2 regions of the Pseudochrobactrum algeriensis genome follow, and region 1 is predicted to be linked to the other one. Evidence: predicted binding sites of a transcription regulator. Region 1 holds the regulator's gene; the other holds the start of a gene.
What was found. Region 1 encodes HrcA, which represses chaperone genes, less so after heat shock. Its sites were predicted from a motif close to GTTAGCACTCNCNNNNNGNGAGTGCTAAC; they were not measured.
Positions count from the first base shown of each region.

Region 1 (11,192 bases):
TTCTGCTCGAAGGTCGTGCCGGTTTCATCCGGCTCCGGCAGACCAAGCTGACCCGCGGACTGCGTATCAAAGCCGAACGGTCCGATCAGATCCGCAAACTCTTTGAGCTTACCCGCATTGTGACTTGCAACAACCAGTTTGCCTTTGTTCAGCTCTCTCATCAGTTTATCCATTATTCCATAATTTGGGTTCAGCGAATTCCAGTGAATTGCCGGAAGGATCGCGGATGTAAAGTGAGCGCGCGCCATTCGGCCAGTCAAATTCGCGCTCAACCTCAATACCATGTTTTTCCAGATGTTGCTTCCAGCGTGCGATTTCCTCGCGGCTGGCTGCAAAACACATATGGCCTGCACCGGTTGTACCATGGCTCGGGACAGGCAGCGCCCCTTCCGGTGCCGGTTTTACCGTCTCTCTGGCGTCGAAAATCAACAATACGCCCTCGCCGCAGCGAAAAAATGCATTGCGATGATTATAGGGCAATGCCAGCTCCAACCCCAGAATATCGCGGTAGAACTGCACAGCCTCTTCGATATCGCGCACATAAAGCGCGGTTTCAAGGATCTGTTTCGGTTTCAGCTGTTCGTTCTGCATTATGAATTTCCCACCATTATCATTGTTACGGAAATGCTCCGGCCCGTTATAACAGGTTCCGGAACATTCTCCGCTCACGATCGGGGGAATTATCCAATTAAATTATTGGATAATTCAGAATGCATTCAGAGCAGCCTGTTGCCGAGTTAAGAAACAGCCATTTTCTGCAGGTCAACCAGACGCTTGATGCCGTTGCGTGCCAGTACCATCAGCGCCGCAAACTCTTCATCCGAGAATGGTTCACCTTCGGCTGTGCCCTGCACTTCAACAATACCGCCGCGACCGGTCATCACGAAATTCGCATCGGTCTGAGCAGATGAATCTTCCGGATAATCCAGATCAATTACCGGCACGCCTTCGTAAATACCGCAGGAAATTGCAGCAACATGGTCCTTGAGAACCTTGTCGACCTTGACCATCTGGCGGGCTTCCATCCAGCGCAGGCAATCATGCAGTGCAACCCAGCCGCCGGTAATCGCCGCGGTGCGAGTGCCGCCATCGGCCTGAATAACGTCGCAGTCAACAGTGATCTGATATTCACCCAGAGCCTGCATATCGACAACAGCGCGCAAGGAGCGGCCGATCAGACGCTGAATTTCCTGTGTGCGGCCACCCTGTTTGCCGCTGGCAGCCTCACGGCGCATACGATCGCCGGTTGAGCGCGGCAGCATGCCATATTCCGCTGTGACCCAGCCTTTACCGCTGTTGCGCATCCAGCCCGGAACTTTTTCTTCAAGACTTGCGGTGCAAAGCACATGGGTATCGCCGAATTTCACAAGGCAGGAGCCTTCTGCATGTTTGGAAATACCGCGTTCAAAAGAGATTGCACGCATTTCGTCCGGAGTGCGTTTGGATGGACGCATGGATTTTCCTTTTAAAACAAGACTGCATCGCCAATAAGCGGCAGCCTGACTGTAATCTGATGACACCTTTGAAAGGCAGTTATCCTGCTTCTAAGCCTGTAGTCGCCAAATTTAAAGGAAAATCGAAGGGGAAACATGTAAAGGGCATCTCCCGCCCTTTGCCCGCGCTGCACAATAGCCTATATATTGCGTATAAACGGAGCCAATGAACCTATGATAAGACCGGATCGTGCTGACACTCTGCATGCCCCTTTACAGGTGCTGGATCAGCGGTCACGCGATATTTTCCAGCGCATTGTTGAAAGCTATCTGAATGACGGCGAGCCGGTCGGCTCGCGTAATCTGTCACGTCTGCTGCCTTTATCTTTGTCTCCGGCAACCATCCGCAATGTGATGAGTGATCTGGAACATCTGGGACTGGTCTATTCTCCGCATATTTCCGCAGGCCGGATGCCGACCCAACTAGGTCTGCGCTTCTTTGTCGATGCCTTTATGGAGGTCAGCGACCTTCCCGCCGATGAACGCAGCAGCATTGAACATCAGGTGCGGGCAGCAGGGCAAAATAACTCTGTCGAGCATGTGCTGACCGAAGCCAGCCAAATCCTCTCCGGCCTGTCACGCGGTGCCGGTCTGGTACTGGCGACTAAGGCCGAAGGCGCACTGAAGCATATTGAATTTGTGCGGCTTGACCCGACCCGTGCTTTGGCGGTGATGGTCACGCAAAGCGGCGATGTAGAGAACCGTGTCCTTGACCTGCCTGCAGGTGTGACGTCTTCTCAGCTGATTGAAGCCTCGAATTTTCTGAATGCCCATATCCACGGCAAAACCCTTGCCGAAGCCCGCACACAGATTGCAACTTTGCAGGAGGAAACCCGTCAGGCGCTCGACAGCCTCTCCCAGCATCTGGTGGAACAGGGGCTGGCAGTGTGGAGCGGTGCATCCGGTGACCAGCAAACCCGTTTGATTGTGCGCGGACGTTCCAATCTTCTGGAAAACATCTCCGCACAGGATGATCTGGAACGGTTACGCCTGCTGTTTGACGATCTGGAAACCAAAGAAGGCATGATCCAGCTGCTGGATCTGGCGGAAGCCGGTTCTGGTGTACGGATTTTCATCGGCTCGGAGAATAAACTCTTCTCCCTGTCCGGCTCCTCACTGGTGGTTGCGCCCTATCGCGACTCCGAACAACGGGTCATCGGCGCGCTTGGCGTGATCGGCCCGACAAGGCTCAATTATGCCCGTATCGTGCCGATGGTGGACTATACGGCCTCGCTGGTTTCCCGCCTGTTGCGGGGTTAAAACCGGTTTCACCCTGTTAATTTGCCGCGCCACAGAGCGATGGCCTTGATTTTCAGTACACAAACATCGATATCCCAGACAATATGATTCAAGACGGAAGAGAATAATGGCTGACGAAAAGAAAAACGGCGAAACCCCAGATCTTGGCCAGCGCGACCTGAATAATCCGCGTGACCGCGATGCTCTGAAGCGTGCCGCTGATGATTTTCTGAAAGCGCGCAAGGATGAAGCAGTGGCTGAAGCTGCAGAAGATGATGCTGCCGCTGAAGATGCCATCAACCCGCTTGCCGAATTGCAGGTGGAGAATAATGCGCTGAAAGACCAGATGCTGCGTCTGGCTGCCGATATGGAAAATCTGCGTAAACGCACTGCCCGCGAAATGCAGGATGCGAAAGCCTATGCGGTGACCAATTTTGCCCGTGACATGCTTTCTGTATCGGACAATCTGCGTCGTGCGCTGGATGCTATTCCGACAGATGCGCTTGCTGAAGACACAGGCCTGAAAGCACTGGCTGAAGGCGTGGAAATGACTGAACGTGCAATGATCAATGCACTGGAGCGTCATGGTGTAACCCAGTTGTCGCCGGAAGGTCAGAAATTCGACCCGAATTTCCATCAGGCGATTTTTGAAGTTCCGAATACTGATGTGCCGAATAATACGGTCGTTCAGGTCATGCAGACCGGCTATGCCATCGGCGACCGCGTTCTGCGTCCGGCCATGGTCGGCGTATCACGCGGCGGTCCTAAAGAATAAAATATCCTGACATTGCGGCTTAACATCAGTCTCAGTCGCTCAGTGTAAAGACAAAACGGACGCAGGGCTTTCCTTGCGTCCGCTTTTTATTGGGCTGAATTTTTATAAAATTGCGCTACACAAGCATAAGCAATCCGGTGCGATTTGCTTAGATAAGGGAGGACAAGACATGACATTTATCGATTTTATCGACTATGCCGGTGTCTTTGTCTTTGCCGCAACCGGTGCGCTGGCAGCCTCGCGCTGCCGTCTTGATATTATCGGCTTCATCTTTCTTGCCAATATGACCGCCGTCGGCGGTGGTGCCCTGCGTGATCTGATGCTCGGCAATACACCGGTCAACTGGGTGCGTGAACCGCTCTATCTGCTGATCGGCACCAGTGCTGCTGTTCTGGTCTATTTCACCGCACACCGTGTTGAATCGCGTTATCGTATTTTGCTCTGGCTTGATGCGATTGGTATGGCGATGTTCAGCGTGATGGGCGCAGAAAAAGCATTGCATCTCGGTTTCAATGCATGGGTGGCCATCGTTGCCGGTATTTTCACCGCAACAATGGGCGGCGTCTTGCGTGATGTGGTGGCAGGGCAGCCATCTGTATTGATGCGCCGTGAAATCTATATTTCCGCAGCGCTTGCCGGTGCCTGTACGTTTGTGGCGCTGAGTGCGCTCAATGCGCCGATCACCTTCTCTGTGCTGGCCGGTACCGGCATCGCTTTTCTGATCCGCGGCGGCGCTTTATATTACGGCTGGGTACTGCCTGCACACAAAGCGCGGCGCGGACGCACAGAAGAAGAACTCAAACGTGACGGTATTGTGCGCGACGAATAAAAACGGGAAGTCATATCTACCCGTTTTATTTATCCATTCAGCTGGCTTTGATAAGACCGGCCTGTGCAGCAATATCCTTCAGATTATTCTGCGGACGCGGGCCGATTTGCTGGATAACAATACCGGCAGCCAATGAGCCGAACGCACCGCATTCTTTCAACTGATAGTCATTGGTATAGCCATAGAGGAAACCGGCGGCATAAAGATCGCCTGCACCGGTTGTATCGACCAGCGCGTCAATTTCAATCGCCTGTACTTCCACGGTTTCATCACCACGCAGAATGATCGAGCCCTGCTCCGAACGGGTCACTGCAGCCAGTTTGCAATCGGCACGCAAGGCTTCAAGCGCACTCTCAAAAGATGAAGTCTGATAGAGTGATTTAACTTCCGCCTCATTGGCGAAAACAATATCAACCGTTCCGGAGCGCATCAGATCAAGAAACTCATCACGGTAACGATCCACACAGAACGGATCGGATAAAGTCATAGCCACTTCACGGCCATGCTCATGGGCGATTTTCGACGCCAGCAAGATTGCTTCTTTGGCGCGTGGCGGATCCCACAAATAGCCTTCAAAATAGACCAGCTTGGATGTGCTGACTTTAGAGCTTTCAATATCTTCAATACCAAGCTCCACGCAGGCACCGAGATAGGTATTCATGGAACGCTCGCCATCAGGCGTCACAAAAATCATGGAACGGGCGGTTGGTACGCCTTCCTGCAATGGTGCCGTATCAAACGCCACACCCTGACTACGAATATCATGTGTAAAAATCGTGCCGAGCTGATCCATCGCCACTTTGCCAAAATAGGCAGAGCGACCGCCCAGACTGGCCACACCTGCCGCAGTATTGCCTGCGCTGCCGCCTGACGCTTCAATCGCAGGGCCTTTGCGGCTGTAAAGCAGCTCGGCTCTTTCGCTGTCGATCAAATTCATAGCACCTTTGATAATGCCGTTATTGACCAGAAAATCATCTTCGGTGCGGGAAATAATATCGACAATTGCATTCCCGATGCATAACACGTCATATTTGGCGGCAGAAATGGCTTTTACTCCCATAAAAACTTCGCGGCGGATGACCGGAACTCAGCCCTCACATCCATTGCGGCACCAGTTCTATCTATGGAATGTGTTTTTTGCCAGTGCAGAAAAGCGTTTTCATTTTCATCAATACAGCGGGCGATCTGTAAAACTCATCTTGTTGCACCCGTACAGGCTCCCTATCTATCGGAAAAAAGAGCGCATCCCGAAAAGTGTATAGCGGTTTTCGTATAAGATGCGCGCCAGACAAAAAAGACGGAGCCCCGATGATCCTCACCGCCGCGCTTAATGCCCTCTATCGCCTGCCCTCACCGGAGTTCCGCTCAGTTCTGTGGAAATCGCTCGGCCTGACCCTGCTGGCGCTGATCGCATTATGGGCACTGGCACGGCAGTTCTTTTTCTGGCTGGCATGGCCGTGGTTTGAAAATATGCTGCCTGCTATGCCGGACTGGACAAGCTGGCTCGGCCTGTTTGCCGCGATTGCCGCCGGTTTTGTGCTGGCGCTGTTGCTCGCCTTTCTGATTGCGCCGGTTACTGCGTTGATTGCAGGTATGTTTCTTGATGATGTGGCAGAGATTATCGAGCGCGAAGATTACAGCAATGAACCGGCCGGCACACCGATGCCGGTTGGCCGTTCCCTCGTCTATTCGCTCAAATTTCTGGTTGTGGTCATCCTCGGCAATTTGTTCGCATTGCTGATGCTGCTGATACCGGGCGTTAATCTGATCGCCTTTTTCATCGTTAACGGCTATCTTCTCGGACGTGAGTTTTTTGAATTTGCAGCCATGCGCTATCGCGGCGAGGATGGTGCCAAAGCCTTCCGTGAAGAAAACCGGATTACAGTTTTTCTCGGTGGTCTGGTGATTGCCGGATTTATGGCGATACCGCTCATCAATTTGCTGACACCGCTCTTCGCCGCTGCCATGATGGTGCATCTGCATAAAGCCCTGAGCGGCAAGAAACCGGTCACAAACAACAGAAACTGACAGAGAAACAGATGCGCATTGCCTGCCTGCATACGGCCGCCAGCAATATTGAAATTTTCGGGAAAGCTGCCGCAGCCTTCCAGCTTGATGCCGGACAGCTCAACCATGCGGTTCACGGTGAATTGCTGGAAGCGGCAGAAAAGCAGGGAGGTATTACTCCAGCCATTGAAATGGCAACGCTGCATATCATCCAAAACCTCATCACTGAGGCAGATGCAGTTCTTGTGACCTGTTCAACCCTTGGTGCAATCGCTGACAGTGCCCGCGCCGGTTTTGCCAAGCCTGTTCTGCGCACAGACCGTGCTCTGGCAGAGCAGGCTCTGGAGAGCGGTTTATCTGTGAGTGTTCTGTGTACTGCCCCGACAACACTGGAACCGACGACAGAATTATTCCGTCAGGTCTTTGCCAATGCGCAGGTCGCACCCGATATCAGGCTGATTGACGGCGCATGGGATTTATTCCGTGCCGGTGAGATCAAAGCCTATGAAAGAGCAATTGCAGATACTGCGAACGCCGCACATGATACAGGCAGCCAGCTGGTAGTTCTGGCGCAAACCTCTATGGCAAATGCCGCTGCACTTATCCGCCACAAGACACACGTGTTTGATGCACCAACTGCCGCCCTGCGCCAGCTTCTGCACCGCGCTTAATCTTCGATCCGTAGCAAGGGTGCCGGAATCGTATTGGTTTTCTGCGCCGATTTGCAAATATCGGCGATCACGCAATTGGCGCAATCCGGTGTACGGGCCTTGCAGACATAGCGGCCATGCAGGATCAGCCAGTGATGGGCATGCATCATAAATTCTGCCGGAATGATCTTCACCAGCTTGGCTTCGATCTCATCCGGTGTTTTGTAAGGCGCAAGGCCGATCCGGTTGCCAATACGCAGAATATGCGTATCCACCGCCATTGTCGGCTGGCCGAAAGCCATATTCAGCACGACATTCGCGGTTTTGCGCCCCACCCCCGGCAAAGTCACCAGTGCATCACGGTCACCCGGCACTTCACCGCCGAAATGATCAATCAGCGCCTGAGACAATAAAATTGCATTCTTCGCTTTATTACGCCACAGGCCGATCGTACGAATATAATCGCCGACAACCTCTTCCCCCAGATCGACCATTTTTTGCGGTGTGTCAGCAATGGCAAACAATGCCCGCGTTGCTTTATTCACGCCCGCATCGGTTGCCTGCGCCGACAGCATCACCGCCACCAGCAGCGTGAAAGTGTTGACGTGCTCAAGCTCGCCTTTCGGCTCCGGACGCTGCACGGAAAACCGCCGGAAAATCTCATGGATTTCTGCCGGTGTGTAAAGCGTGCCGCTGACACGACGCTGAGATTTTGCGGGAATCTGGGTCTGGTTGTTCTGCATGGCATTTATATAGTAAGCTATAAGCAAGAAGCCTATCTGCAAGCTTGCCGCAGGCTGGAGTACCGTGCTCTTTTTCGGGCACACAAAACTTGCTCTAGCATTTTGTGCTGCCGAGCTTTTACCAACGATATGCGGCCCGAGAGTTATTGCCATGAATGCACCCTACCATCCGGACGGTGCGGATCCGGACGCCTATGGCGCACAGTTTTTCAAAGCGACCCTGCTTCCCTACCGCTCGCTTTCACCGCGCGGTTTTCAGATTATGATTTTAAGCCTGCTGCTGCTCTGGGCCTGTATTGGCATGGTTTTCATGCAGATCGGTGCATTGCCAGTAGTCGGGCCGGTGGTTGGGCTGTTCGGACTGGACATTGCCCTGATCTATCTGGCGTTCCGGCTTAATTATTATGCCGCCAGACAACGGGAAGAAATTACGGTGTCACGCGAACAGTTGCTCATCAGGCAAGTCTCCGCTTCAGGACGTATCCGCGCATATCAGTTTAATCCTTTCCGCACACGGTTTCACATTACCCGTAAAGATGATATCGGCATTATCCAGATGCAGCTGCATAGTGACGGCAGAACTTTGGATATTGGCAGATTTTTGCCACCCGATGACCGCGAGAGCTTTGCAAGTGCTTTTTCCAACGCCCTGACACGCAGCCGCCGCTGACGATCGGGTTAAATACCGGATGTTTTATGATTACGATTATCGGCTCGATTAATTTTGACCTCATCGCCCGCAGTCCGAAACTGCCGGAGCCCGGTGAAACCCTCACAGGCAGAAATTTCTCAACAGCCGCCGGCGGCAAAGGTGCCAATCAGGCACTCGCTGCCGCACGTGCCGGTGCATCCGTGCGTATGGTCGGTGCTGTTGGTGATGATTCCTTCGCTTCGCAGGCCGTTGCATTGCTGCGTGCCGACGGCGTGGATCTGACCCGTGTCGCCACACGCGGCGATGCCACCGGTATCGCGCTCATCACTGTTGAAGACAGCGGCGAAAATACCATCATCGTCATTCCGGGTGCCAATGGTCTGGTTACGCAAGACGATGTAAACACCGCTGATCTGGATGGCGGTTATCTGCTTCTGCAAATGGAAATTCCGCTGCCGACACTGGAGAAAGCCATCGCTGCATCAGAAACCAGCGACACAACCTGCATTCTCAATACCGCGCCCTGGCGCGATGATGCCGCAAGCCTGTTGCCGCGCGCCGATATTATTATTGCCAATGAAACGGAGTTTGATCTGGCCAGTGTTCAGCTTGAATTGTCCGGCGATGACCGTCAGGCCAGAATGATCGATTTTGCCGAACATTATGGCCGTACCATTATCGTAACGCTGGGTGCGCAGGGCATTATGGTGGCAACGCCGGATGAGCATTACAGCCTGCCTGCCCTGAAGGTTAAACCGGTGGATACGGTTGGTGCCGGTGACACATTCTGCGGCTATCTCGCAGCCGGTCTCGACAGCGGCCTGTCTTTGCGTGATGCCTGCCAGCGCGCTGCAAAGGCAGCATCGCTCACCTGCCTGAAAGCCGGTGCTCAGCCTTCCATTCCTTACGCGGCAGAAGTCCAGTAAAAGAAAAGGCCGGAGCAATCTCCGGCCTTTTTTGTCGTCTCTATATTTAAAGCGTTGCGATACGCTCGGTCAGCAATGTGAAAAAACCTTCGTGGTCAACATCACGCATCACGATTGCATTTTTCGGGCGTTTGGTAACACCCCACCAGTCGATTACCGACATACCGAGGCAAAGCTCGGACGCGGTTTCGATCTCAACATTGCAATGACGGCCTGAATAGAGTTCCGGCTTCAGCAGATAGGCAATTACATTCGGATCATGCAGCGGTCCGCCGTCTGTGCCGTATTTTTCCTCATCGAAGCGTTCGAAAAACTCCAGCATTGCCACACAGGCATCACCCACCTTGTTACCAAGGGAGCGGAAAGCCTCAATACGTTTTGCGGTTGTCAGCGCCTTATGGGTAACATCCAGCGGCATCATCACAATCGGCACACCGGAGGCATAAACGACTTTCGCCGCTTCCGGATCCACATAGAAGTTGAACTCAGCGGTTGGCGTGATATTGCCGCCCTCAAAGAAACCACCGCCCATCAGCACGATTTCCTGAATGCGCGGGGCAATTTCAGGAGCCTTATTCAGCGCCAGTGCAATATTGGTCAAAGGTCCGAGAACGCAAAGCGTGACTGTGCCCGCAGCTTCATGCAGCAAAGTCTCAATGATGAAATCCACACCATGCTGCTTGTGCAATTTCATCACCGGCTCAGGCAGATCAGGACCATCAAGACCGGTGCGGCCATGGACTTCCTCTGCGGTGACCAGCGGACGAACCAGCGGCTTGGACGCGCCTGCAAAAACCTTTGTCTGCGGCTTGCCTGCCAGCTCGGCAATTTTCAGAGAATTGTGCTGCGTCAGAGGCAAAGGCACATTACCGGCCACAGCAACAATACCCAGCACATCCAGCTCCGGACTTGCCAGTGCCAGCAGGATTGCCAATGCATCATCCTGCCCCGGATCTGTGTCGATAATAATTTTGCGGGCCATCAAAGCCATCCCTTTCATCAAAAAATCTGCGCATGCTGTCATGTGAACTCATGAGCTTTCAGGCGCACTATAAATGCAGTGAAATTATTTTCAGCACGAATCTTGAACGATAACGCACATATCAGCTGTTGCTCTTGAAGTGGAGCTTTTCTCAAGCCATATAAAGAACAGGAAAACGCCGCTACGGGTTTTCCCCAAACGGTCGCTCTTAAGGACTGAACAATGACCAGACTTACACCTTTCTCCAGCCCGCTGCTGCTGGGTTTCGATACGATGGAAAAAACGCTGGAACGGATTGCTAAATCCGGTGACGGCTATCCGCCATATAATATCGAAAGACTGCGCAGTTCTGCGCAGGATCAGGAACAACCGGTTCCTGAGAAATTGCGCATCACGCTTGCTGTTGCCGGTTTTTCTGATGACGATCTGGAAGTTACGACTGAAGATAACCAGCTGGTTATCCGCGGACGGCAGACTGATGAATCCGAGCGGGAATATCTGCATCGCGGCATTGCTGCACGTCAGTTTCAGCGTGTTTTTGTGCTGGCAGACGGTATGCGCGTGGTCAACGCGGAACTAAAAAACGGATTATTGTCGATTGATCTCGACAGACCGGAACCAGAACGCCTCGTCAAGCGTATTAGTATAAACGTGAAAGAGTGACCGTTCTCAGGATTATAAAAGAACTGTAAAGGGTTCATTGTTATAATCAGCTCCGTGGTTGCAGTTTTATCGGCTGATAAATGCAACTGCAAATGCTCTCGAAAGGCAGCGTCAATTTTGAGCTGCCAGGACAGGAGGCCTAAAATGACTGCTGACAAACACATTTTTACAGAATTCGAATTTGCCCATCTCGGCGAAGGTGAAATAGCCTATTTGCGCAAAGTTCGCTCCGA
Region 1 covers NZ_CP075361.1:175,918-187,109, reverse strand. Annotated here, with positions in the region: gene rdgB (RdgB/HAM1 family non-canonical purine NTP pyrophosphatase) at 1-161, opposite strand, end outside; gene KHQ09_RS03030 (VOC family protein) at 166-591, opposite strand; gene rph (ribonuclease PH) at 738-1,454, opposite strand; gene hrcA (heat-inducible transcriptional repressor HrcA) at 1,668-2,753, shown strand; gene grpE (nucleotide exchange factor GrpE) at 2,860-3,507, shown strand; gene KHQ09_RS03010 (trimeric intracellular cation channel family protein) at 3,677-4,336, shown strand; gene KHQ09_RS03005 (adenosine kinase) at 4,374-5,396, opposite strand; gene KHQ09_RS03000 (sulfate transporter family protein) at 5,645-6,364, shown strand; gene KHQ09_RS02995 (aspartate/glutamate racemase family protein) at 6,376-7,014, shown strand; gene nth (endonuclease III) at 7,011-7,736, opposite strand; gene KHQ09_RS02985 (DUF2244 domain-containing protein) at 7,888-8,406, shown strand; gene KHQ09_RS02980 (ribokinase) at 8,433-9,314, shown strand; gene KHQ09_RS02975 (nucleoside hydrolase) at 9,361-10,296, opposite strand; gene KHQ09_RS02970 (Hsp20 family protein) at 10,519-10,959, shown strand; gene KHQ09_RS02965 (BQ00720 family protein) at 11,104-11,192, shown strand, end outside.

Region 2 (11,192 bases), 560 kb from region 1:
GTGATTTATGCTGCAGGCTCATTATGCGCAGCATGAATTGCTGTTGCGCAATGGATAACTAATAAGTGACTGTATTGTAAATATAGACAGATATTGACATATTGTTCATCAATAGTGAACCCTAAAATAGCATGTTGAAATTTAACACCGATAGCCCTGCGTTGATAGCAGGTTAAGGTTACAAGAGCTTATAAAAGAAAGCGGCCCGTAACAGTGCGCTGTTACGGGCTGCAATTAATTCATCTGCAGAGCAGTTTATGCAGGGTGTAACATCAGTTCCGGACGCACTAAAGCTTCATATTCTGCTTCACTGACAAGACCACTTTTCAGAGCTTCCTCGCGCAAAGTCGTGCCATTATGATGGGCAGTCTTGGCGATTTTTGCTGCTGCGTCATAGCCGATCTGCGGTGCGAGAGCCGTTACCAGCATCAATGAATTTTCCATCAGTTCATGGATGCGGGCTTCATTGGCTTCAATACCGTCAATACAATGATCGACAAAGGAATTCATGCCGTCAGCCAGCAAGCGGATAGATTGCAGCACATTGGCCGCAATCACAGGCTTGAAAACATTCAGCTCAAAATGTCCCTGACTGGAAGCAACGGTGACGGTTGTATGGTTGCCGAAAACCTGAGTGGCAACCATGGTCAAAGCTTCTGCCTGAGTCGGATTGACCTTACCCGGCATGATCGATGAACCCGGTTCATTTTCCGGCAATTGTAATTCGCCGAGGCCGGAGCGGGGGCCGGAGCCGAGAAAACGGATATCATTGGCAATCTTAAACAGATCGGCGGCAAGCGCATTCAAACTGCCATGAAGATTGAGCAGAGCGCCGTGGGAAGCGAGTGCCTCGAATTTATTCGGGGCGGTTTTAAATGGCAGGCCGGTAATATTGGCAACCGCATCAGCAAAGCCGGTATCAAAACCTTTAGCGGAGTTCAGGCCGGTGCCGACCGCTGTGCCGCCCTGTGCCAGCAGATAAACATCTGTCAGGCTCTGCACAATACGGTGCTTGCCATATTCTGCCGCCGCACGGTAACCTGAGAATTCCTGTCCCAAAGTCACCGGTGTGGCATCCTGCGTATGGGTGCGACCGATCTTAATCAGATGCGAGAATTTCTCTTCTTTGGCTTTCAGCGCATCAATCAGATGATCGATGGCGGGCAGCAGGCGGGAGGTAACTTCAACCGCCGTGGCAATATGCATGGCAGTCGGGAAACTGTCATTGGAGGATTGCCCCATATTCACATGGTCATTCGGGTGAACCGGCTTTTTGCTGCCGATCGTGCCGCCGAGCATTTCAATCGCGCGGTTGGAGATCACCTCATTCACATTCATATTCGATTGTGTACCGGAACCGGTCTGATAAATCACCAGCGGGAAATGATCGTCCAGCTTGCCTTCAACAACCTCTGCAGCAGCCACAGTAATGGCGCGGCCTAAGACCGGATCCAGTTTGCCCAGAGCAATATTTGTTTCTGCAGCGGCCTGTTTGACAATGCCGAGTGCATGAATGAGCGGCAATGGCTGGCGATCTGTTCCGATTTTAAAATTTTGCAGAGAGCGCTGGGTCTGCGCACCCCAGTAACGATCATTATCAACAGCGATAGGGCCGAAACTATCGGTTTCGGTACGTTGGTCAGACATTTACAGCTCCTGAAGTTCTGTATTCTGGGAAGATGTCAGAGTGTCATATGGTATCAGTTACAAGTATTACGAGACCGTGCAAAACACAGTTTTGTGTAAGCTTCAGTACGGTCGCAAGTGAAAATAAGTTTAATATTTTCAGTGCGGTGCCGTTATCGCGCGCGCAATATTAAAGGCGGTTCAATCGTCCTCGGCCTCATCATCCGGATTTTCTATCCAGGCAGTCGGTTCGATTTTTTTCTGGGTTGTGCTGTCAATGAAAGTCCACCAGCCGGTGTCGCTTTCATTCCAGTCGCCACCGGCTTTTTGAAGCTGTTCAAGCCGGCGATAACGGGCAGGAGATTCATTGAGCTGACCATCAAAGTCTGTCCAGAGTACCGTGACTGTGCGTCCGTCCTGCGGTGCCGTTGTAATCGGGTGTTCTTTACGCATTCGTCTTCCCTCCGTTGCGGTGCAATGAAAGCACTGTCCAGATCAGAACAGCAAATCTTGTAAATGCAAACCTATAGCGCATTCCGGAAAGTGTGAAGCATTTATATGTAAAACAGAGTGCTGAGATGGAGCGGCCAGCCAACAGGCTGAACTATGAGTTTCACAGGCGCAAGCGGCATATCGGAGCTCTTATTTATGACTTGTGAAAAGCGGAAATTGTACTGAGAAAGGCGTGGGAAGACGGGTTTCCCCGTCTTCCCTATGCGCGGTCAGCAGTTCCTTCAAGCGGGGGCAAATAGGAGTGCCGACCAGCGCAAGCTGCAGATTTTCAATCTTTAAAGCCTGATCCTTAAGGAGATACTAAAATAATTTTGAGTTATCATTAAGTACAGTAACTTTAAAAAAATAATGCATTGCAATTGTGATGGTCGCTAATCGCATTGGTTACAATTTATTTAGAAATATCTCTCCTGAAAAATGGAGAGGCTACATAATCAGCTTAAATGCATAAGGCAAGCTATATCCTGTGACGCATCGTTATGCCGTGCAGATTTTAGTGTTTTGATATAAACAAAGCCCCTGATTTCTCAGAGGCTTTTCATTTCTTAGCCGCATTATCGTGGCCGCACAGGCGCTCACGCCTGTGCTACGAAGTGCTCGGATGGATTTCTTAGAAATCCATGCCGCTACCCGCACCGCTTTGCGGTGCAGGATTTTTAGTTCATGGGCGTAAAAAAAAGCCCCTGATTTCTCAGAGGCTTTTTCATTTCTTAGCCGCATTATCGTGGCCGCACAGGCGCTCACGCCTGTGCTACGAAATGCTCGGATGGACTTCTTAGAAGTCCATGCCGCCCATGCCGCCCATGCCGCCGCCTGGCATTGCTGGCATGCCGCCGTCTTTCTTCGGCAGTTCAGCAATCATGGCTTCGGTGGTGATCATCAGGCCAGCAATAGAAGCTGCGTTCTGCAGAGCAGTACGTACAACCTTAACCGGATCAACAACACCAGCTTTGATCAGATCGCCATATTCGTTGGTTGCAGTGTTGTAACCAAAGGTTTCGGAAGCGTTTTCGAGGATTTTACCAACGATTACGGATGCTTCTTCACCGGCGTTTGTGGTGATCTGACGGGCAGGAGCCTGGATCGCACGACGGATGATGTTGATACCGGCGTCCTGATCAGCATTGATACCTGTAACGGTAATCTTGGCCGATGCGCGGAGCAGGGCTGTACCACCACCAGGTACGATACCTTCTTCAACCGCAGCGCGGGTTGCGTTCAGAGCATCGTCAACGCGGTCTTTGCGTTCTTTAACTTCAACTTCAGTCGCACCGCCAACGCGGATAACTGCTACACCGCCAGCTAGCTTGGCAAGACGTTCCTGCAGCTTCTCGCGGTCGTAGTCGGAAGAAGTTTCTTCGATCTGCTGTTTGATCTGGCCAACGCGGGCTTCGATTTCAGCTTTCGAACCGGCACCATCAACAACAGTTGTGTTTTCTTTGGTGATCGCAACTTTCTTCGCACGGCCGAGCATGTCGAGGGTCACGGATTCCAGCTTGATGCCGAGATCTTCGGAGATAACCTGACCACCGGTGAGGATAGCGATATCTTCGAGCATTGCCTTACGACGATCGCCGAAGCCCGGAGCCTTAACAGCAGCAATTTTCAGGCCGCCGCGCAGCTTGTTAACAACCAGAGTTGCCAGTGCTTCACCTTCCACGTCTTCAGCGATGATGACGAGTGGCTTGGAAGTCTGAACAACAGCTTCGAGAACCGGCAGAAGAGCCTGCAGGTTGGAAAGCTTCTTTTCGTGCAGAAGGATGTAAGCGTCTTCCAGTTCTGCAACCATCTTTTCTGGGTTGGTTACGAAATACGGAGACAGGTAGCCGCGGTCAAACTGCATACCTTCAACAACTTCCAGCTCGGTTTCAGCTGTCTTGGCTTCTTCAACAGTGATGACGCCTTCGTTGCCGACTTTCTGCATCGCTTCCGCAATCATGCGGCCGATTTCAGCTTCGCCGTTAGCGGAGATTGTGCCAACCTGAGCAACTTCTTCAGAAGTGTTGATTTTCTGAGCTTTGCCGAGCAGGTTTGCAACAACTTCAGTCACAGCCAGATCAATACCGCGCTTCAGATCCATCGGGTTCATGCCGGCAGCAACAGCTTTTGCGCCTTCCTGCACGATGGCCTGACCGAGAACAGTAGCGGTTGTTGTACCGTCACCGGCAGTGTCATTGGTCTTGCTTGCGACTTCGCGCAGCATCTGTGCGCCCATGTTTTCGAACTTGTCTTCAAGTTCTACTTCTTTGGCAACCGATACACCGTCTTTGGTGATGCGTGGCGCACCGAAAGATTTGTCGATAACAACGTTACGACCTTTAGGGCCGAGCGTTACTTTAACAGCATCTGCAAGGATATCGACGCCGCGCAGCATTTTTTCGCGCGCTGAACGACCGAATTTTACGTCTTTAGCAGCCATTTTTCTCTCCTGGAGCCTGAGGTCTTACCTTCAAAGCTTCCCGATTTGAACTGTTGAAAAGGGATGGTGAATAAGCCCGGGCTATGAACCGCTCAGGCTAAATCGAAAATCAGGCAATGATTCCGAGAATGTCGGATTCTTTCATGATCAGCAGGTCTTCGCCACCGATCTTCACTTCTGTGCCGGACCATTTGCCGAACAGAACGCGGTCGCCAGCTTTAACGTCCAGAGCAACCAGCTTGCCGCTTTCATCGCGGTTACCGGAACCAACGGCGACAACTTCGCCTTCAGACGGCTTTTCTTTGGCTGAATCAGGAATAATGATGCCACCGGCTGTCTTTGCTTCCGATTCTACACGACGAACGACAACGCGGTCATGAAGAGGGCGGAAATTGATCTCTGCCATGGATATAACCCTTGAAAATACGCCTTGAAATAAGGCAGCAAAATGAGTTGAAGGCCTTTCGGCCCGTGGATTATTAGCACTCTCTTTGTGTGAGTGCTAACGTGCTTTTGATATAGGAAAGAGCCGTTTCGGAGTCAAGGTTTCCGGCGGGCATAAAAGACAATATTGCCGGTGATAAACCCTGTAAAAACTGACAGGGGGCATCGTAAATCAGATGCTTAGGCACAAATATGATGCCCGTCCTGCGGATTTATAAGTGCCTGACGGCAACAAATTTACATGTCGCAAAAGCGTGTCGCTGGGTTTCGGATATTATTGTTCGAATGTGAAGGCGGTATGAATTCTGTTGTGAGGGTGAAAAACATAAAACCACGGCGGGCTCTGTGCAGCCGCGCCGTGGTTTTTCTCATCAATCAGCGGACAACACGCAAATTGGATAATTCATCCGCAATTTCACGGAATGTCTGTTCAAGATTGCCGCCGGTTGTATTCCAGAAAAGTTTTGCCCGCTGGGTAGGAAAGTCCTTATCAAATCGCACCCGAGATTCTGAGGCGCATTGTTTCATAGTTTCCATCTGCTTGCGATCTGTCGCATTGTTCTGCCGCAGATCAAGCGCAACAGTCATCACCATGATTTTGTCCTGTTTTGCAAGCTCGCACAATTTTTTGAAGCGCGCATTCAGTGCTTCAGTATAATAGGCATTGTCATGAACATTGCTGGCGCCGCGTGCTTCCTGAAAAATACGTGTTCTGTCGTAGGATTTAGTTGTAACTGCGGTATATCCCAGTGAAGAATAGTTGGATATGTTGTTTGCATAGTCTGTACCGCCGAGTGAGTTGTAACGGTAATAAGTGTTGGCACCATCGGTCAGAACAATGACGACTTTATCATTGCCCCGCTCCGAAATAGCTCTTCCGCCTGCAAATGGCGAATTCTGGATAAGTGTTCTCCAGCCCCAGACCATACCTTCCGGCACATTTGTACCGCCATCCGGTTGCATTTTGGCAATGGCATTTTTTACCGTTCTCAGGCCATTGTCAGTTGTTACATCTGTAAGTGTAGTGATCGGCGTTGTTGTGCAGCTGTAATTCGGACCGGATGTTCCTTCACCAGACGTGTTTTGCGCGATGTAGTATTTTTTCAAATCCCGTTGCATCGTTTGATAGCTGTCGTAGCGTCCCCCGTTATCCGACCACCAATGGTTCAGAGAGCGGCTGGTGTCATATTCATCGGGGGCGAACATCGGCACATACATCGTGTCAGGCTTATCAATCGTCGGGCGATCAGCATTAATGCCGTACTCTCCGGGGCGTGCTTCTACACAACCTTTCCAGCTTGTATATGTTCTGCCACGTGTGGTTTGCATGTCATTATACAGGCTGAACCGCGTGAAATAATGGCCGTTTTCGCTTCCCCAACCAGACCCTTGTTTAAAATAAGCACCATCACGAAGAATGATATTTTTATTGTACCCGACATTGATAGGGTTGTTTGCCGTGGGCATGGTGAAGTTTTCATAATGAACCGGCGAAATGCCGGTCTGATCCATCCACGGCTGGGTCTGGTTTTCAGGGCCGATATTGACTGAGGCAGCAAAAGGAACCAGGGAAAACTGTACCGGATTTTCAAGATGCGTTATAAGCTTGGCCTGTTCTGCCAGCTTGTCTACAAGTTGAGTGGATGCCTGCTTAAGTAAATCTATGCGTTTGAGACCTGAGCCCGAACCGCGCTCAGCCATCGAGCCGGAATTATCAAGGACAAGAGCGACTTCCAGAGTATTCTTAAGGCGTACAGTTGCAGACATTGAAAAAGTATATTGATCCCAGTCAACCTCATCTTTCGTCATTGCCATTACGGCTCTTCCGTAAAATGAAATATAACGGAAGGATGCGCCGGCAACGATTTGCTGGTCTGAATCGCGACCTTTAGGAAACTCCAGAGTAAACTGAGTTTTGTCCGGTTCGATGGCACGCAGATTAGCATCAAATATTTTTTTGCCGAATGCCCGGATCTGGCTTTCTTCCGAAACGACAGTGAAGCGCTTACCGACAGCCAGCGCAGCGGCATCAAGTGACTGCTGAACATTTCCGCGCACACGCATCAGATTGGCTGTGTCAATCGCCAGCATCATTGCAAAAAGAATAGGCGGGAGCATCAATGCGAAAAGCGGGGCAATAGCGCCGGTCTGGTTTCTGCGAAACCGCATTATCAGTGCAGAAAAACTGCCGGATCGCTGTTTTGGGCTTTTTACGCAACGCATAGTCTCTCCTGCCGGCACAGGCCGGAACATAGTCTTCTTATTGTCCGTCTGTTTCATGTCGTGTGACGTTTCAGATAACGGCAGGCAAAACAGGAAACGCGATTCAATCTTTTCATTTTCTCTGATGGTAATGGATTGGTTCTAACAAGCCGTCACGAAACACAGTAAAAAAACTGGGTACAGGGTAGAGTTAATGAAACATGAGCGGCATTGTTCCGTGCTGCGTCAAAATATAAACAGTGTTGTGATATTTTCGCCCACGCAAAACGGGTGACATATGCTGCCTGTTGGTTTAGAGCATTTATAAAATCCGGCGCCTGAAGCTTTGGCTTCGACCGCGTCTTTCATGCAGATCCGTGCGCGCGAATGGTGCGCCTGTGCTCCGTTTAGCTGCGGAGATAATTGATTTAAGGATAGTTTTATGCTGCATCCGGCGAAACTCGATGATCTTTTTGACCGCTATGATGTGATCTTCAGTGATGTCTGGGGCGTGTTGCATAATGGGGTGGAAGCCTATCGTCCGGCTGCAGATGCTCTGAAACGTGCCCGCGAGGCCGGTGTCAAAGTGGTGCTGATTACCAATTCGCCGCGCCCAAATCCCGGTGTTGCCGCCCAGATGGAAATGATGGGCATCACTAATGAGAGCTATGACCAGATCGTGACATCCGGTGATGTTACCCGTGATCTGATCGCTGCAGGCCCGCGCAAAATCTATCATCTGGGGCCTGAGCGCGAATTGGCGATTTATGACGGGCTGGATGTGGAGCTGGTTGAAGAATATGAGGCGTCCGGTGTTGTCTGTACCGGTCTGGTCGATGATGAAGTGGAAAAGCCGGAAGATTATGCCGAACTGCTGCAGCGTTTCCGTTCGCGCAATCTGCCATTCATCTGCGCCAATCCTGATATCGTTGTGGAACGCGGCACCCGCCTGATCTGGTGTGCCGGTGCACTGGCGCGTGATTACACGCAGCTCGGCGGTCGCACGCTTATCGCCGGTAAGCCGCATCACCCGATTTATGCGGCTGCAATGCAGGCCGCAGAAAAGCTGACCGGCAAGTCTGTCGATAAATCCCGCATCCTTGCTATCGGCGACGGTATGCTGACCGATGTGAAAGGTGCGCAGAATTACGGCGTGGATGTTCTGTATATTTCCGGCGGTATTCACGCGGCTGATTATGTGGCCAAGGGCGAAGTCGATCACGACAAGCTGCTGGCATTTCTTGGCCGTCACGGTGAGGCGCCGGCAGCAGTGATGCGTTATCTGGTGTGATTGCCGGAAGTTTTTAATCCCTGAACAACTGATCTGAAACAACTCAATGACTGCGATGCCTTCAGAATTTGCTGCAAAATCCGCAATTCTTCGTCTCACCTGCGGTGTGAACGGCAGTGAGCCGCTGCCTGCACATATGCGCGGCGGCGTGGTGGCGATCGGCAATTTTGACGGTGTGCATCGCGGTCATCAGGCTGTGCTTGAGAAAACCCTGCAACTGGCCAAAGAGCGCAATTGTCCGGCAGTTGTGCTGACATTTGAGCCGCATCCGCGCAGTTTTTTCAATCCGGATCAGCCGGTTGACCGCCTGACTGATGCGCAGGAAAAAGCGGCTATTCTGGGTTTGCTCGGTTTTGATGTTGTGGTGGAGCAGGGCTTTGATGCCGGATTTTCCTGCCTGAGTGCGCAGGAATTCATCGATCAGGCATTGATCGAACGGCTGGGTGCATCGGAAGTCATTACCGGTGTTGATTTTCACTTCGGCAAAAAGCGGCAGGGCAATCCTGAGTTTTTGAAACAGGCGGGTGAGAAACACGGTTTCGGCGTCACGCTGATTGAGCCTTTCACCGATGAGGGCGGCGAGGTGGTTTCCTCCTCGCGCATTCGCTCCCATCTGGCGGAAGGTGACGTGGCGGGAGCCGCGGGACTGTTGGGCTACCGCTACACGCTGGCCAGTACAGTTATTAAAGGCAAGCAACTGGGGCGCACGCTTGGTTTTCCGACAGCTAATATGGCGCTGCCGGAGCAGACCAATCTGAAGCACGGTATCTATGCTGTGCGTTTCCGCCGTGCTGACGGCACACTTTATGATGGTGTTGCCAGTTTTGGCCGCCGCCCGACCGTGGATAGTGACGGTTGCGCATTGCTTGAGACATTCTTGTTTGACTTCTCAGGCGATCTCTACGGCGAATTCTGCTCTGTATCTTTCTTTGCTTATTTACGCGGAGAAGAAAAATTCGATTCGCTTGATGCATTGATGGTGCAGATGCGGCAGGATGAAGCTGAAGCACGGGCAATATTATCCGCTGTACAGCCGCTTTCTTTGCTGGATTCCTATCTGACATTCTCCCGCAGCTGAATTGATCTCAATATTTCAGAATATATTTACCGCTTTACTTGAAAAATAAGCGCATACCTGTTTGTCCGCCTGCAAATGGCGTCTGGAGTATGCGTTTTGCGTAATATGTTTAACCGGTTCCGGATTGCCGGATTGGCTGTTTTGTCTGCTGCATCATTCATTCATCCGGCTTTGGCGGAAGAGGGCGGACAATCATCAGGAAAACATTTCTGGTCAGGTGACTGGTCGCTGACCGTCGGCGGCGACTTTTACCGCCAGCCCCGTTTTACAGGCTCCAGCAAATATATAATGAGTGCGCAGCCTCTGATTTCCTTCGGCCGCACAGGTGTTGCCGAGCGCTTTTCATCCCGCAATGACAATATTTCCTTCGCTCTGATGGATATGGAAGATTTTCGCGTGGGGCTGACCGGCGAGTTTTTGATGGCACGCGGGGGCAGTCAGGCCGATGGCTTGAAAGATGTGCCATGGGGCGGTGAGGTCGGCGGCTTTATGGAATTCTATCCGACGGACTGGTTTCGTCTGCGCTCAGAACTGCGTCACGGGGTTCGGGCGCATAATGGTATTGTCGGCGAACTGGCAGGGGATGCATTTTATGATGTGACACCGGCTATCCGTGTTTCCGGCGGGCCGCGCATGTCCTTTGCTTCCGAGAAATATCTGGATACCTATTATGGTATTAATGCTGAGGAATCCGTTGCCAGCGGTCTTTCCGTTTATGATCCGGATGGCGGGGGAGTTACATCTGCTGGACTGGGCGGCGCAGTGACATGGATGACAACCGATAAAATCACAACCAGCCTTTACGCCGAATATACTAAATTGCAGGGTAAAGCAGCGCGCTCCAGCCTTGTATCCGAGCGCGGATCGCGCCATCAGTTGACGGTTGGTGTTTCGGCAACCTATCGTTTTGATTTTACGCTGGACTGATGTTTGGAGCGAAAACCGTCAGGTTTTAGAAAAGTAACGGCTTATTTGCTTTGAAAATCTGCCGGAAGGGCAAAGTTTATCTGTCTTGCCTCTTTATTCTGCGCGCCTGCATTGGTAAAAGCATCACCATGATGAGACAATACTCGATATTTATAATGCTGCGCTATGCCGGCCGAATTATTGGCCCGGCCTTTTCTTAAGCCTGACCGGATGGTTCAGGGGGAAAGGTCCGGGAAGAATAGCTGACATCCTGAGGTATGATGAACTCTGCCGCAATTTCAGGATATATATTTTCTTAAGACTGCCTGCCTGAGAGAAGCATAGTGCCTGCATTATGCTTGGTAGTCCAACTGAATGCTCAAGATAATGACTGCTGAAAAAATCGATTATTCCAAAACGCTTAACCTGCCGCAGACCGACTTTCCGATGCGTGCCAGCCTTCCGCAGCGTGAGCCGCTGCTGGTCGCACGCTGGGAAGAGATGAATCTTTATAAGAAGCTGCGTGAAGATGCCAAGGATCGTCCGCTTTGGGTGCTGCATGACGGCCCTCCATATGCCAATGGTAATATCCATATCGGTCATGCGCTGAACAAGACGCTGAAAGATGTGATCACCCGCTCGTTCCAGATGCGCGGCTATAATTCGAACTATGTCCCAGGCTGGGATTGCCACGGTCTGCCGATCGAATGGAA
Region 2 covers NZ_CP075361.1:735,922-747,113, forward strand. Annotated here, with positions in the region: gene fumC (class II fumarate hydratase) at 256-1,647, opposite strand; gene KHQ09_RS05350 (hypothetical protein) at 1,828-2,079, opposite strand; gene groL (chaperonin GroEL) at 2,915-4,558, opposite strand; gene groES (co-chaperone GroES) at 4,668-4,964, opposite strand; gene KHQ09_RS05365 (Tad domain-containing protein) at 5,378-7,096, opposite strand; gene KHQ09_RS05370 (TIGR01459 family HAD-type hydrolase) at 7,647-8,495, shown strand; gene KHQ09_RS05375 (bifunctional riboflavin kinase/FAD synthetase) at 8,551-9,573, shown strand; gene KHQ09_RS05380 (MipA/OmpV family protein) at 9,679-10,500, shown strand; gene ileS (isoleucine--tRNA ligase) at 10,867-11,192, shown strand, end outside.
Region 2: the regulator HrcA is predicted to act here: its motif matches at 5,037-5,065, upstream of groES (co-chaperone GroES).